DNA from 2 places in the Saccharopolyspora sp. 6V genome. Region 2 is predicted to be linked to the other one. Evidence: riboswitches for the same ligand, from Rfam matches in the RefSeq annotation. Region 2 holds a riboswitch; the other holds the start of a gene.
What was found. Region 2 has a riboswitch for cobalamin ahead of LCD35_RS21320 (putative cobaltochelatase). Riboswitches for the same ligand answer to the same signal wherever they lie in the genome.
Positions count from the first base shown of each region.

Region 1: linked by a shared signal. The riboswitch ahead of LCD35_RS09430 (ribonucleoside-diphosphate reductase subunit alpha) and the one ahead of LCD35_RS21320 (putative cobaltochelatase) in region 2 are both predicted to bind cobalamin.

Region 1 is NZ_JAIUKB010000040.1:27,254-35,089, forward strand. Features, by position in the region: gene LCD35_RS09425 (ribonucleotide-diphosphate reductase subunit beta) at 1-919, opposite strand, end outside; gene LCD35_RS09430 (ribonucleoside-diphosphate reductase subunit alpha) at 945-3,776, opposite strand; cobalamin riboswitch at 3,898-4,122, opposite strand; gene LCD35_RS09435 (bifunctional UDP-sugar hydrolase/5'-nucleotidase) at 4,341-6,050, shown strand; gene LCD35_RS09440 (helix-turn-helix transcriptional regulator) at 6,152-7,519, opposite strand; gene LCD35_RS09445 (DeoR/GlpR family DNA-binding transcription regulator) at 7,726-7,836, shown strand, end outside.
Region 2 is NZ_JAIUKB010000112.1:624-8,459, forward strand. Features, by position in the region: gene LCD35_RS21320 (putative cobaltochelatase) at 1-1,936, opposite strand, end outside; cobalamin riboswitch at 1,995-2,124, opposite strand; gene LCD35_RS21325 (GNAT family N-acetyltransferase) at 2,193-2,660, opposite strand; gene LCD35_RS21330 (trypsin-like serine protease) at 2,849-3,628, opposite strand; gene LCD35_RS21335 (LysE family translocator) at 3,932-4,558, shown strand; gene LCD35_RS21340 (trypsin-like serine protease) at 4,630-5,454, opposite strand; gene LCD35_RS21345 (helix-turn-helix transcriptional regulator) at 5,875-6,681, opposite strand; gene LCD35_RS21350 (YbhB/YbcL family Raf kinase inhibitor-like protein) at 7,202-7,747, shown strand; gene LCD35_RS21355 (VanZ family protein) at 7,767-7,836, shown strand, end outside.

The DNA.
Region 1 (7,836 bases), on a different contig from region 2:
GGTTGGTGATGAAGTGCATGTACTGCTCGCACAGCTCGGCGTTGATGCCGAGGATGCCGCGGGGCATGGTGTCCCGGCCGTAGGCGACCTCCAGGCGGCACGCGTCGGCGAGCATGCCGCGCACCTCCTCCTGGAACTCGGCGCTCCACAGGTGCGGGTTCTCCAGCTTGATCTGGTTGATGCAGTCGATGCCGAAGTTCAGGTGGATCGACTCGTCGCGCAGGATGTACTGGTACTGCTCGGCGATGCCGACCATCTTGTTCCGCCTGCCCAGCGACAGGATCTGGGCGAAACCGGTGTAGAACCACATGCCCTCGAAGATCACGTAGAAGGCGATGAGGTCGCGCAGGAACGCCTGGTCGCGCTCCGGTCCGCCGGTGGCGAACTCGGGGTTCTCCAGGTTCTGGGTGTGCCGCAGCGCCCACTCGTCCTTCTCCGAGATGGACGGGATCTCGCGGTAGGCGTTGAACAGCTCGCCCTCGTCGAGGCCCAGGCTCTCGCAGATGTACTGGAAGGTGTGCGTGTGCACGGCCTCCTCGAACGCCTGGCGCAGCAGGTACTGGCGGCACTCGGGGTTGGTGATGTGCCGGTACACGGCGAGCACGATGTTGTTGGCCACCAACGACTCCGCCGTGGCGAAGAACCCGAGGTTGCGCTTGAGCATCAGCCGCTCGTCCTCGGTGAGCCCGTCGCGGGAGCGCCACAGGGCGATGTCGGCGTGCATGGACACCTCGGTGGGCATCCAGTGGTTGTTGCAGCCGGCGAGGTACTTCTCCCACGCCCAGCCGTACTTCAGCGGCAGCAGCTGGTTCACGTCCGCCTGCGCGTTGATCATCGCCTTGTCGTCGACGTTGATCCGGCCCGCGCCGCGGTCGATCTCGCCGAGCCCGGTGGCGTCGGGGGTGTGCACGGAAGTCATGAGTCCTCCAGGGGGAACGGGGCGGTCACTGGCAGGCTTCGCAGTCCGGGTCGTCGATCGCGCACGCCTGCGGCTGCGGCGACGGGGCCGGGGCCGGTGCGGCGGCGGGGGAGACCGCGTTGAGCTTGCCGTCGGTGCCGCGCAGCGTGGACTTCTCCACGTGCGTCGCACTGCTGGACCGCAGGTAGTAGGTGGTCTTGAGGCCCTTGCGCCACGCCAGCCGGTACAGCTCGTCGAGCTTGCGGCCGCTCGGCGCCGCCATGTACAGGTTCAGCGACTGCGCCTGGTCGATCCACTTCTGGCGGCGGGACGCGGCCTCCACCAGCCAGCGCGGCTCGATCTCGAACGCGGTGGCGTACAACGACTTCAGCTCCGCGGGCACCCGGTCGATCGGGGCCAGGTCGCCGTCGAAGTACTTCAGGTCCTGCACCATCGCCTCGTCCCACACCCCGGCGGCCTTGAGGTCCCGCACCAGGTCGGCGTTGAGCACGGTGAAGTCGCCCGACATGTTCGACTTCACGTACAGGTTCCGGTACAGCGGCTCGATGGACTGGCCGACGCCGCAGATGTTCGAGATCGTCGCCGTCGGGGCGATGGCCAGCACGTTCGAGTTGCGCATGCCGTTCGCGCGCACCCGCTCCCGCAGCCCGTCCCAGTCCAGTGTGGACGAACGATCCAGGTCGACGCCGGTCTCGCGGGCCTGCGCCAGCAGCTCCAGCGAGTCGATCGGCAGCACGCCCCGGCTCCACAGCGAACCCTCGAACGACTCGTAGCGCCCGCGCTCGGCGGCCAGCTCGGAGGACGCGGCGATCGCGTGGAAGCTGATGTGCTCCATGCTCAGGTCCGCGAACTCCACCGCCGCCTGCGAGGACATCGGGATGCGCTGCGCGAACAGCGCGTCCGAGAAGCCCATCAGGCCCAGGCCCACCGGGCGGTGCCGCAGGTTCGAGGCCCGCGCCTCCGGGATCGTGTAGAAGTTCACGTCGATGACGTTGTCCAGCATCCGCACCGCCGTGCGGGTGGTGCGCCGCAGCCGCTCCACGTCCAGGCCCTCGGCCGTGACGTGCCGCGCCAGGTTGATCGAACCGAGGTTGCAGACCGCGACCTCGTCCTTGCTCGTGTTCAGCGTGATCTCGGTGCACAGGTTCGAGGAGTGCACCACGCCCGCGTGCTGCTGCGGCGACCGCAGGTTGCACGGGTCCTTGAAGGTGATCCACGGATGCCCGGTCTCGAACAGCATCGTCAGCATCCGGCGCCACAGGTCCACCGCGCGGACCTGGCGGAACACCTTCAGCTCACCGCGCTCGGCGGCCGCCTCGTACTCCCGGTAGCGCTGCGCGAACGCGGTGCCGTACAGGTCGTGCAGGTCCGGCACCTCGTCCGGGGAGAACAGGGTCCACGGCTCGTCGGCCTCCACCCGGCGCAGGAACTCGTCCGGCACCCAGTTCGCCGTGTTCATGTCGTGCGTGCGCCGCCGGTCGTCCCCGGTGTTCTTGCGCAGGTCGAGGAATTCCTCGACGTCCACGTGCCAGGTCTCCAGGTACGCGCACACCGCGCCCTTGCGCTTGCCGCCCTGGTTCACCGCGACCGCCGTGTCGTTGGCGATCTTCAGGAACGGCACCACGCCCTGCGAGGAACCGTTGGTCCCCTTGATGTGCGCGCCCGTGCCCCGCACCGGGGTCCAGTCGTTGCCGAGCCCGCCCGCGTACTTCGACAGCAGCGCGTTGTTGCTGATGCCGTGGAAGATCCCGTGCAGGTCGTCGTCCACAGTGGTCAGGAAGCAGGACGACAGCTGCGGGCGGGTGGTGCCCGCGTTGAACAGCGTCGGCGTCGAGCACATGAAGTCGAACGAGGAGATCAGGTCGTAGAACTCGATCGCCCGCGCCTCCCGGTCGTCCTCGCGCAGCGCCACGCCCATCGCGACCCGCATGAAGAACGCCTGCGGCAGCTCGAACCGCACCCCGTCCTCGTGCAGCAGGTACCGGTCGTAGAGCGTCTGCAGGCCGAGGAAGCCGAACGCGATGTCCCGGTCCGCGTCCAGCGCCGCGCCCAGCCGCTCCAGGTCGAAGCGGGCCAGCTCCGGGTCCAGCTGCTCCAGCTCGATGCCGCGGCGCACGTAGTCGGCGAAGTAACCGGCGTAGCGGTCCCGCATCTGCACCTGGTCGGCCTCGGCCGGCTCGCCCGCGACGAAGCTCAGCGCCTCCCGACGCAGCTTGTCCAGCAGCAGCCGCGAGGTCACCAGCGAGTAGTTCGGCTCCGCCTCCACGAAGGTGCGCGCCGCCATCGTCAGCGACTCGGCCAGCTCCGCGGAGCTGATGCCGTCGTAGACGTTGCGCCGCACCTCGCGCAGCACCTGGTCGGCGTGCACGTCGTCGAGGTCCGAGCAGGCCTGCTCGACGACGGTCGACACCCGCTCCCAGTCCAGCGGCACCCGGGTGCCGTCCGGCGCGGTCATCTCCAGGCGGGGAGCGGCGTCCTCGACGGGAGCCACCTCGGCCTCGCGGGCCTGCGCGTGCTCCTCCCGGTAGAGCACGTAGGCGCGGGCGACACCGTGGTGCCCGCCGCGCATCAGCGCCAGCTCCACCATGTCCTGGATCTGCTCGATGTGCACCAGGCCTTCGGTACCCGCGTGGCGCAGCACGCCCTGCGCCGCCTGCTCCGTCAACTCCGCGACGATCTGGTGCAACCGCGACGACGATGCGGCCGAATCCCCCTCGGCCGCCAGGAACGCCTTGGTCAACGCCACGGAGATCTTCGTTTCGTCCCAACCGGAAACGGTCCCGTCGCGCCGCAGCACCCGCACTCCTGCCGGTACCACCGCGGTCGCTGCTGACGGCCGGGTCGTGGACTCGGTCACTGGCTCTCTCCTCGCAAGCTCGGACACCTGCCCGGAACTCCTCGGAACGCGCCAGGACCCGCGGCGCGCACGGCACCGCTCGTCCCACGACCCTCCCGCGAGGTCCCGGACGGCGCGCACCCCTCGTGCGCGCACCGATGGCAGGTCTTCGGACTCACGGGCGACCGGTGCTCGGCACCGGGCCTACTGGCCGTCGCTTCCCGGACGCCGAGCGTCCAGTGCTGCACCACCGGGAGGTGGTGACGGCGGTCGTTCCCGTTCACCGCTGCGGGGCAGTCCCGGATTCGCACCGGGTTCCCTGTTGTCACGCCGGGCGGACCGGCGAACCATCAGCGGGCGCCACACTACATCTTGGGTTCGGCGGTGATCCGGACCCCATCATCATCGGCGTGGCGGTGCCGGTGCGGAGGCGCTCGGTAGCCGTCCGCGCACTCCTCGGCCGCATCCTGCCCGGCCGCGGGCGGCTCCGCACGACCGCGAGGTGTGACGCGGAATCGGTGGTGGTCGGCAGCGGGTCCGGGCAGACTGCCTCCCGAGATCACCACCTGGGAGGAAGACCGAACCATGCGTGCCCACCGCGTGCGACGCGGACTCGCCGTCGCCGCCACCGCACTGGCCACCGCGGCCACGGCCACCGGGGCCACCGCCGGCGCCGCGCCGCAGGACCCGCCCGCGACCACCGACGTCCGGCTGATCACCTTCAACGACCTGCACGGCAACCTCGAACCGCCCACCGGGTCCTCCGGGCAGATCGAGCTCGACGACGGCCGGACCGTCGACGCCGGCGGCGCCGCCTACCTCGCCACCCACCTGCAGCGGCTGCGCGACGAGGTGCCGAACTCGCTGGTCTTCTCGACCGGCGACAGCGTCGGCGCCTCGCCGGTGAACTCCGCGCTGTTCCACGACGAACCCACCGTCGACTTCCTCAACTCGCAGGACGTGCGCGGCCACGTCGTCGGCAACCACGAGTTCGACGAGGGCTACCAGGAACTCCAACGGCTGCAGACCGGCGGCTGCCACCCGCAGGACGGTTGCGAGTTCCGGGATTCCTTCGCCGGCGCGGACTTCCCGTACCTCGGCGCCAACGTCACCTTCGAGGACGGCGGTGCCCCCGCGCTGCTGCCGTTCACCGTGCAGGTCTCCGGCGGGGTGCCGATCGGCGTGATCGGCGCGACCCTGCAGGACCTGCCCGACGTGGTCAGCCCCGAAGCGGTGCGCGGACTCCGGTTCGGCGACGAGGTCGAAGCCATCGACCGCACCTCCGACGCGCTGGAGCGCTTCGGCGTCAAGGCGCAGGTCGTGCTGCTGCACCAGGGCGACGAAGCCGACGGCGGCGGCCCGAACTCCTGCCAGGTCACCCCCGGCGGCCCCGCGAGCCGCATCGCGGAACAGGTCTCCCCGCAGGTCGACGCCGTGTTCAGCGCGCACAGCCACCAGCAGTACACCTGCACCGCCACCGACCCGGCGGGCGACCCGCGTCCCCTCGTGCAAGGCGCCTCCTACGGCAGGCTGCTGTCGGTGCTGGACCTGCGCGTCGACCGCGACACCCGCGAAGTGGTGCGGGAGAGCAGCACCGCGCGCAACGAGGTCGTCACCCGCGACGTCGAACCCGACGCCGAGACGGCCGCGCTCGTCGAGGAAGCCCGCGCGAAGGCGGCGCCGATCGCGAACCGCGCCGTCGGCACCGCCACCGGCGACCTGCTGAAGACCCCGGCGCCGTCCGGGGAATCCGGCCTCGGCAGCGTCATCGCCGACGCGCAGCTCGCCGCCACCCGCGACACGGGGGCGCAGCTCGCGCTGACCAACCCCGGCGGGGTGCGCGCCGACCTGCCGCACGCCTCTTCCCCGGCGGGCGAAGGCGACGGCGTCATCACCTACGGCGAAGCGTTCGCGGTGCAGCCCTTCGGCAACACCATGCAGACCATGACCCTCACCGGCGCGCAGCTGCGGGACGTGCTGGAGCAGCAGTGGAGCCCGGAGGGCGAGAACGTGCTGCAGGTGTCGGCGGACCTGCACTACGAGTACTCGCGGTCCGCGCCCATCGGGTCGAAGGTCTCCGGGCTCACCCTCGACGGCGCACCGGTGGACCCGGCCGCGCCGTACCGGGTGGCGGTGAACAACTTCCTCGCCGGCGGCGGGGACGGGTTCAGCGGCTTCACCGAGGGCACCGACGTCGCGGGCGGGCCGGTGGACCTGGACGCGCTGCTGGGCTACCTGGCGGAGCACCCCGACGTGGTGCCGCCGGCGCCGGACCGCATCACCGCGAAGGACTGAGCCGGGGTCCCGGCGGCGCACCCCGTGCCGCCGGGATCTCCTTTCGCACGGCCACTTCCTCCCGCCGCGCCCGGCCGCGCCGACGGAGGTCCGCCGCACCGTCAGCGGGGGACCGGCCGGGGTGCGATGACACCGTCGATGCCGAGCGCCAGCTCCTCCGCGCAGTCGCGCCAGGCGTGGCGCGAGCCCACCAGCTCCGCGCAGCGGCGGCGCAGCCCGGCGAGCCTGCCGCGCAGCCGGGCGCTGCGCACCCCGCCGGCCAGCAGCACCGCCCGGCGCCCGTGCCGCACCGCCGACGCGTGGTCGCCGAGCGCGAACTTCGCCTCCGCCAGGCTCGCCAGCTCGAACACCGCGGACCGCACCTCCCCGGGCGCGCGGGCGGCCACCGCGCGGGACAGGTGCAGCGCCGCGGATTCGTGCTCGCCCACCACCAGCTGCACCGAGCCGGTCAAGCCCAGCACGTCCGCTTCCCCGAACCAGCGGAACATCGGGTAGTCGGCCTCGATCTCGGCGGTGGCGTGCAGCGCGCGCCCCTGGTCGAGCATCCGCCGCACCGAGCCGCGGCGTTCGCCGCGCGCCGCGGCCCACGCCGAGTTCAGCTGCAGCACCGAGCTCACCAGCGGCGAGGCCTCGGCCCGGATCGACCCCAGCTGGAACAGCTTCAGCGCCGAGTTCGGATCGCCGAAGTCCAGTTCGGCGCGCCCCGCCGCGTACAGCGTCCGCGCGATCGCCAGCGGATCCGCCCCGTCCCGGCCGAAGTCCAGCGCCCGCCCGTAGTGCGCGTTCCCGCTGGCGAGCAGCCCGTTCTCCACCGCCGTCCAGCCCGCGGTGGCGTGCAGCTTGCACAGCGCGCCCAGCAGGTCGCTGCGCACCGCCTCGCTCATCGAGGCCTCCAGCATCCGCTCGGCGCGCCGGGCGGCGGCCGCGACGGTGCCGTACTGGCCGACCCCGCCGTAGCGCTGGTCTATCTGCCGCAGCGAACCCATCAACACGTCGAGCGCCGCGACGTCGGAGCTGCCGACCCGGCCCGGCGGGGTCGGCGGCAGCTCGGCGAACCGGCGCAGCTCGGCGGCGAACAGGTCGGCGGAGCCGGACACGTCGACCTCCGCGCCCAGCACCAGCGAACCGGCGTAGGACAGGAAGCGGCGGCGCTTCGCCTTCTCGTCCTCCTCGACGGGCGGATCGGTGCCCTCCGCGGCCGGGTCCGGTTCCCCGGCCATGCCCATCCAGCCGCGCGGTATCCCGAGCCCGGTGGCTATCCGGGCCAGCAACTCGTAGCTGCGCACGGCGCGGCCGTTGAGCACGTCGCTGACCTCGCTCTGGGCCTGCCCGGTGAGCTGGGCGATGCGGCTCTGCGAGACGCCGTGCTCGCGCAGCACCCGGTAGACCGTGCCGATGTCGCGCACCGCCAGGGCGTCGCGGACTTCCGCGCTCCGCCAGACCGCCGGCGGAATGTCCTCTGTTGACACCAGGCCACCGTATACTGAAAGTGATCAATTGAGTGCGGAGAGTGAAAAGATCACCGGATCGGAGCGCCGGTGGACGGCAACCGGCGGTCGTTCCGCCGAATGCCACTCGAAGCAACACGAAACAACATCCCGCCATTGTGCCGCGCTGATCGTCGCCGGTAGCCTCGCCGGGCGGGGACTTCACGGGGGCGGGAAGCGAGACGCGGATGTACGCCGAGGAACGGCACTGGGCGATCTTGGAGCTGGCGCGGAAGGAAGGCCGGGTCGACGTGGCGGCGCTCGCATCGCGCTTCGACATGACCACGGAGACCGTGCGC
Region 2 (7,836 bases):
CCGCCCGCTTCGCGCGAGCGCGCCCGGTTCCGCCGTCACCGGCGGGAACGGTGGCCTTGCCGTCGGTGAGCAGCACCAGCAGCGGGCGCCGCCGCGGGTCCCGGGTGCGTTCGGTGCCGATGACCTGGTGGACCTTGAGCAGGCCGGTGGCGAGCGGGGTGCGGCCGCCGGTGCGCAGGTCGCGCATCCGGGTGGCGGCGATCTCCACGGAGGAGGTGGGCGGCAGCGCGAGTTCGGCCTGGTCGCCGCGGAAGGTGACCACGCCGACCTTGTCCCGGCGCTGGTAGGCGTCGCGCAGCAGCGAGAGCACGGCGCCGCTGACGGCGGACATGCGTTCGCGGGCGGCCATGGAGCCGGAGGCGTCGACGGCGAAGAGCACCAGGTTGCCTTCGCGTCCTTCGCGGACGGAGCGCCGGACGTCGTCGCGGTGCAGCACCAGGCCGGGGCCGCTGCGGCCGCGGGTGCGCTGGTGCGGGGCGGCGGCGATCAGGGTGGCGGGCAGGTGCACGCCATGACCGTCCACTGTGGATGATCGAACGGTCTGCCCGCTGCGGGAGCGGGCGCGGGACCGCCGGCCGGGGGCGCCTTCGCCGACGCCGGGGACTTCGAGCAGCCGGGCGCGGAACGCGGGCGCGGGCGCGGCCGGGGGCTTGTTCGCGGGAGCCTGGCCGGGGCCGTCCTCGCGCCGGGAACCGCCGTCGCCGTTCGGCGCGGGCGATTCCGGCGGGGTGGGGGCTTCGCCGCCGCCGGGCCCGTCGGGTCCGTCGTCCGGTCCGCCGTCGGGCGCGCCACCGCCGCCTCCGCCGGGGCCGTCGTCGGGACCTTCCGGCGGCTCTTCACCGGAGTCCTGGTCGTCGGCGGAGCCCTGGTCGTCACCGGCGTTCCGGTCGTCGGCCGGTTCCTGCTCGGCGTGCTGGGCGGCGTCCTCGAGCGCCTGCTGCAGCTGGTCCTCCTCGACGCCGGGTTCGTCGAACGGGTCGCGGCGGCGCCGGTGCGGCAGCGCGAGCCGGGCCGCGGCCTCCACGTCGGCTTCGGCGACCTCGTCGGCGCCGCGCCACGCGGCGTGCGCCACGGCGGTGCGGGCCAGCACCAGGTCGGCGCGCATCCCGTCCACGTCGAACGCGGCGCACAGCGCGGAGATCCGCCGGAGCTCGGCGTCGGGCAGCCGCACCGATTCCACTGTGGACCGGGCGTCGGCGATGCGGCGGGCGAGCGCGGCGTCCTCGGCGGCCCACCGCTCGGCGAAGCCGGCCGGGTCCGCTTCGAAGGCGAGGCGCCTGCGCACCACTTCGGTGCGGGTGGTGACGTCGCGGGAGGCGGCGACCTGCACGGTGAGGCCGAACCGGTCGAGCAGCTGCGGGCGCAGCTCGCCCTCCTCCGGGTTCATGGTGCCGACGAGCAGGAACGAGGCGGCGTGCGTCACCGACATGCCTTCCCGCTCCACGTGCGCGCGGCCCATCGCGGCGGCGTCCAGCAGCAGGTCCACCAGGTGGTCGTGCAGCAGGTTGACCTCGTCCACGTAGAGCACGCCGCGGTGCGCCGCGGCCAGCAGCCCGGGCTGGTAGGCGCTGACGCCTTCGGTGAGCGCGCGTTCCAGGTCGAGTGAACCGACGAGCCGGTCCTCGGTGGCGCCGACCGGAAGTTCCACGAGTTCCGCGGGGCGCGTCGTCCCGGAGACCTCGGCGTGCGGGCCGTCCGGGCACCGCGGGTCGGGTCGCCGCGGTTCGCAGCCGAAGCGGCAACCGGGCACGACGTCCAGCGCGGGCAGCAGCGAAGCGAGCGCGCGCACCACCGTCGATTTCGCGGTGCCCTTCTCACCCCGCACCAGCACCCCGCCGATGCGCGGGTGCACCGCGTTGAGCAGCAGCGCCAGCCGCATGTCGTCGTGCCCGACCACGGCCGTGAACGGGTACCGCGGGCTCGCGGGAGCAGTCATGCCAGGTGTTCCTTCCTCGGGTCTCGGACGCCCCGATGTCGGCTGCGCCTGGGCGAGGCAGTGTCCTGGCTCCCGGATCAGCGCGGAACTCCGGCCTTCCCAGGCGGCAGCGCCCGGTGGCTCGCGGGGGAGATCCGCTCCCCGGTCACAGTGGCGCCGACCGCACCGGTGTCGCACCGGTTTCCTGACCTGCCCTGGCTGGGACCAGCGAGCATCGTCGCATCCCCGCGACGGGCGAGGAACCGGCGCGGCTCGCTCAGCGCGGCGAACCCGGGTATCGGTGCATGTCGACGTGCGGGATGCCGTCTTCGAGATACTCCTCACCCGAGGGTTCGAACCCGAATCCGCGGTAGAACTCCAGCGCGTAGGTCTGCGCGGACAGCGTCGCCGGCGCGCGCTGGATCTCGGCGAGCGCGGCGCGCATCAGCTTGCGCCCGAGCCCGAGGCCGCGGGCGTCCTTGGCGGTGGCGACGCGGCCGATGCGGAAGGTGCCGTCGGGGTCTTCGAGCAGGCGCAGGTAGCCGAGCACGTAGCCGTCGGCGGAGTCGATCCAGAAGTGCCTGGTGGTGGTCTCCAGGTCCCGGCCGTCCAGTTCCGGGTAGGCGCACTGCTGCTCGACCACGAACACGTCCACGCGCAAGCGGAGCATGCGGTAGAAGTCCTCGGCGTCGAGGTCGGCCGTGTAGGCGCGGTGGACGGCGGTGGCGAGCGGTTGCAGGGTCACCCCAACGGGATATCACATTCCGGCTACGACACCCGGGGTCACCTGCGGTGGAAGTAGCGCACACCACGTCCCGCGCGCCCCGGCGCGCGGGCCTCGGGGCGGGTCGGTGCTGCGCACGGCGACCGGTGCACCGCCGCGGCGCGAGCACCGGGTGGCACCGGCTCGTCCCGCGGTGCGGGACGCCGGGTTCAGAGCCGCGCGGCGACGTCGTCGGCGACCCCGGAGATCCGGGTGTACACGCCGGGTGTTCCGGGACGTCCGCAGCCGGTGCCGTAGGAGACGACGCCGATCAGCCTGCCGTCGGCGACGAGCGGTCCGCCGGAGTCCCCGGCGCACGCGTCCCGGCCGCCTTCGGGCGGGCCCGCGCAGACCCGCGTCCCCGGCTCGTAGCCGGGGTAGGCGGCGCGGCAGTCGGTGTCCGCGCTGATCGGCACCTCGACGGACTGGAGCGTCGCCGAGGTGGGCCCGTTCTCGGTGGTGCGCCCCCAGCCGTGCACCCGCGCCGGGGTGCCGGGCCGGTAGCGGGCGGTCTCGTCGGCCCCGGCCATCGGCAGCGGTCGTTCGCGCACCGGTGCGGCCAGGGTCAGCACCGCCACGTCGTGCCCGCCGGTGACGTCGCGGAACTCGGGATGCACCCAGACGTCGCCGACGGGCGTGTCGGCGCCGCCGGTGGTGCGCAGGTCGGGGCGGCCGGTGACGGCGCGCAGCTCCGCCGCGTCGTGGCCGTCCACGCAGTGCGCGGCGGTGACCACCTTGATCTCGGTGACGAGGGTGCCGCCGCAGAACTGGCGCCCGGCCTGGTCGGTGAGCGCGACCGCCCAGGGCGCCGCGCGTTCGTCGGTGCCGCCGAGCACGCGTTCCTGCGCGGGGCCGGCGGCGGCCGGTGCGGCGAGCGCGGCGGTGGCCGCGGTGGCGGCGGCAGCGCCTCCGGCGGCGATCCGGGCGAGCGGGCTGGATCGGTCGGGCACGGCTGCCTCCTGGACGTGCGGCGTCGTTCGGCGGCACACGGTAGCGGCCCGATCACGCCGGGATGACGAGGGCGAGCTCACATCGGCTCATGATAATTTTTCGTTAAGATGGACTTCGGCGGGAAAAAATCCGGATCACTGCTTCGGCGGAGATGGTTCGTCCCGCCCACTCAGTCAAGATCTCCGGTGCCCGCGACGACGCGGAACCGAGATCACCCCCGATCCGGTGAAACCTCGACCGGTGGGCCGCGCGCTCACCGGCGCCTCCGCGCGCGCGTCGACCAGGCAAGGAGCGAACTCGTCATGCTGCTGGACCCCACGACCCTGCCGGCGTTCCTGCTCGCCAGCGCAGTGGTGGTGCTGACGCCCGGGGTGGACGCGTTCCTGATCTTGCGGACGTCGCTGCGGCAGGGGATCGGCGCCGGGCTGCGAGCGCTGGCGGGCATCCACGCGGCGAGCATCCTGCAGGTGGCGCTGGTGATCTGCGGGCTCGGCGCGGTGATCACCAGCCACCCGGCGGTGCTGGCGGCGCTGAAGTGGGCCGGCGCCGCGTACCTGGTGTACCTCGCCGCGATGATCGTGCGCGGGTTGTGGCTCACCCGCGCCGAGACCGGCGACGGCCTCTCCGGCGGCGGCGCCACGACCCGGCCGTTCTGGCAAGGCCTGCTGAGCAACATCACGAACCCGAAGATGCTGCTGTTCAGCCTGGCCTTCCTGCCGCAGTTCGTGGGTTCGGCGGCGAACCCGACGCTGCAACTGGTGCTGCTGGGCGCGGTGTTCCTGGTGCTGGCGGCGATCTGGGAGGTCACCATCGTGCTGGGCGCGGCCCGCATCGCCGACCGGCTACGCCGCCCGCGCTTCGCCCGCTCCCTGGACGTGATCAGCGCGGCGGCCTTCCTCACCATCTCCGCGGGTCTCGTCGCGGCCTGACCCCGCAGCAGAACGGCCCGCTCGACCGCGCGGTGCGGTCGAACGGGCCGTGCGCCTCGGTGGTGGGGGGATCAGCGGAGCTGGGCCTGGACTTCGTCGTGGTAGGCGCCGAGCCTCGTGTAGACGCCGGGCTGGCCGGGGCGGGCGCAGCCGTTGCCCCAGGACACGATGCCGATCAGCTTGTCCCCGGCCACGAGCGGTCCGCCGGAGTCGCCCTGGCAGCTGTCCTCCCCGCCTTCGGGGAGCCCGGCGCACACCTGGCCTCGCGGGTCGTACTGCCCGCCGTAGGCGCGGCTGCAGTCCTGGTCGCTGGTGATCGGCGGGTGTGCCTGGCGGAGCGTGCTGGACGGCGAGCCGCCTTCGGTGGTGGTCCCCCAGCCCAGGACGGTGGTGGCTCCGCCCGGCCGGTACTCGGGGAGGTCACCCGCCGTCGCGATGGGCAGCGGGGTCGCGGTGACGTCGCGGTCCAGCGTGAGCACGGCGACGTCGGCACCGCTGCTGGCGTTCTGGAAGTCGGGGTGCACCCACACGTCCCGGACGGCGGTCTCGGTGCCCTCGTCGCTGTTCTTGTCGTCGCGGCCGGAGACGACGGTGATCTCCGGCGGCGCACCCCCGGTGACGCAGTGCGCGGCGGTGATGACCTTGTTCGCGGCCGCGATGGTGCCGCCGCAGAACTGGTTGCCCGCCGAGTCGGTGAGGTACACGACCCACGGGTACTCGCTGGTGCTGGCGTACTCGCCGCCGACGATCCGGGTGCTGATCGGCGCGGCGGCGGGCTCGTCGGCGGCGGTCCCGGCCCCGGCGGGGGTCGTGATCGCGACAGTGGCCAGCGCGGCCGCGGCGAGTGTTCCGCCTGCCGACCACCACCGGGTGTGGGTCCGCCGTGTGCGTGTCATCCCGCTGCTCTCCATCCCCCGGAGCCCCTGCGGCGCGGTCGGGGTGACCGGCCCGCCTCCGGCTCGTGCCAGTGTCGCGGAGGGAGCCGATCACGGCCCGGTCATCGTCCACAACGGCCGAACGTCGTTACCTGATCAGGTGATACATCGGGAGAAAACCGCTCGGCGGCAGCATCAGACCAAGTCCACTTCGGACGGTCGCACGGGCGGCACCGGCCGGTGTTCGCGCAGCCTGCGGGCCACGGCGGCGACCCGCTCCAGCAGTTCCACCGGATCACCCGCCCCCCTTCGGCGCCCCTCTCCTCGGCCCGCCGCAGCCGGTTCGGAGTCACCCGCGCGGCGGAGAAGATCACCGGACCGGCGTAGTCCCCGGCGCCGCGCGAACCGGCAGCGGAGCGGATTTCCGGCGCACGAGCGCGGTCAGTGCTCGGCGAGGACCTCGCGGATCAGGTCGCCCGCCGCGTCGGGGGCGTGGGCGAGCCGCACGATGTCCCGCAGCACCTCCCGGTAGGAACTCACGGTCCGCTCGGAATCCAGGAATGCGGGACCGTGCTGGTTCTCCACGTACACCACGTCCGGCTCTCCGTCATATTCCAGAAGAAGGAATGACCCCTGCAATCCCGGATAGGCGCCCACGGAACGCGGCACCACTCGCAGGCAGACGTGATCGGATTCCATCATCACCAGCAGGTGCAGCAGCTGCCGCTTCATCACTCCCCGGCCGCCGATCGGGCGACGCAACGCGGATTCCTCCAGCACCGCGTGGAACAACGGCGCGCGGGAACGGCTCAGAATGATCTGCCGCGCCATCCGGGTCGCGATCAGATCGTCCAGTTCGTCCTCGCAACGCCCGGGCTCCATCCCCGAGATGACGGCCCGCGCGTATTCCGCGGTCTGCAGCAGGCCCGGGATCAGCATCGGTTCGAAACTGTGCATCCGGACCGCTTTGCTCTCGTAGTCGAGGAAATCCCGCCAGCGGGCGGGGGCCGCGGACGGCCGCTGCCACCAGGCGGAGCGGCCCGCGTTGCGCGCCAGCTCCACCAGCGCGGTGCGCTCCCGCTCTCCCACCTGGTAGAGCCGCAGCAGCGCGGTGACGTCGTCGAGCTGCACCCCGCTGGCGCCGGTCTCGATCCGGCTGATCTTGCTGCCCGAGACGCCCAGCCGGGCTCCCGCCGCCGTGCAGCTGAGCCCGGCGCGCTCGCGGTGGCGGCGGAGTTCCGCGGCCACCTGGCGCGAACGGACCGAAGTGTGGCGATTTCCCGGCATGACTGCGCTATCCCCCAGCATCGACATCCCTGGGCCGGCATCGGCGGAACCCGGACTTTTCCGGTACCGGCGACGACGGCGCATTGGACAGGTGCACCACCGGTTTCGGGGGCGGTTTCCCCTGCTGTTCCGAATCCGGCCGACCGATTCTCGCATTCGGCTTCCGAGCGGTTTCCGGTAGCCGCTCGAAGAACCGGTCATCGTCGTTGTGGGACGTCCGCCCGAAATTGTCCCGGATCCGCTCGACCGCGGTCGCCGACGTGGAGATCGGCGCGCACCGGACCATGATCCCGAGCCTGGCGGGCAGCGACAATAACTCGATCAAGTGAACGCTTGCACGGGTTGCATCAAGGGGGTGACGGAGTGGCGCGGATCGCCCCGCGCGCGAGGCCGCGCACGCGCCCGCGCAGGCCCCACTAGGCTGCGACCGGACGATCCCGAAGATCGTCCGACCCCGCCGCACCCGCCGAGGAGGAGACGAATGAGCCTGCAACGCCCGATCGACCCGGACCCGTACTCGCTGCTGCCCGAGGTCCCCGCGTTCACGCTCACCTCCAAGGACGTCGCCGCCGACGAGCAACTGGACCTCGCGCACGTCCACAGCGGGATGGGCGCGGGCGGCGGGAACCGCTCCCCGCAGCTGAGCTGGGAGGGCTTCCCCGCCGGGACGCAGAGCTTCGTGGTCACCTGCTTCGACCCGGACGCCCCGATCCCGGGCGGGTTCTGGCACTGGACGCTGGTGGACGTGCCCGCCGCGGTGACCGAGCTGGCCACCGACGCCGGTTCCGCCACCGGCTCCGGCGTGCCCGCCGGCGCGTTCCAGGTGCCGAACGACCTCGGCGAGCGCGCCTACGCGGGCGCCGCGCCGCCGCCCGGAGACCGGCCGCACCGCTACCTGTTCGCGGTGCTCGCGCTGGACGTGCCCACGCTGGGGCTGAACGACCAGGTGACGCCCGCGGTCGTCAACTTCACCGCGCTCGGCCACATCCTGGGCCGCGCGGTGCTGTCCACCACCTACGCGCACTGACCGCCACCAGGAGGTCCCGGTGAGCATCCGGGTGCTGCCCGCGGTGGCCGCCGTCCTGGTGGCGGTGGCGCTGGTGGTGCTGCTGTTCG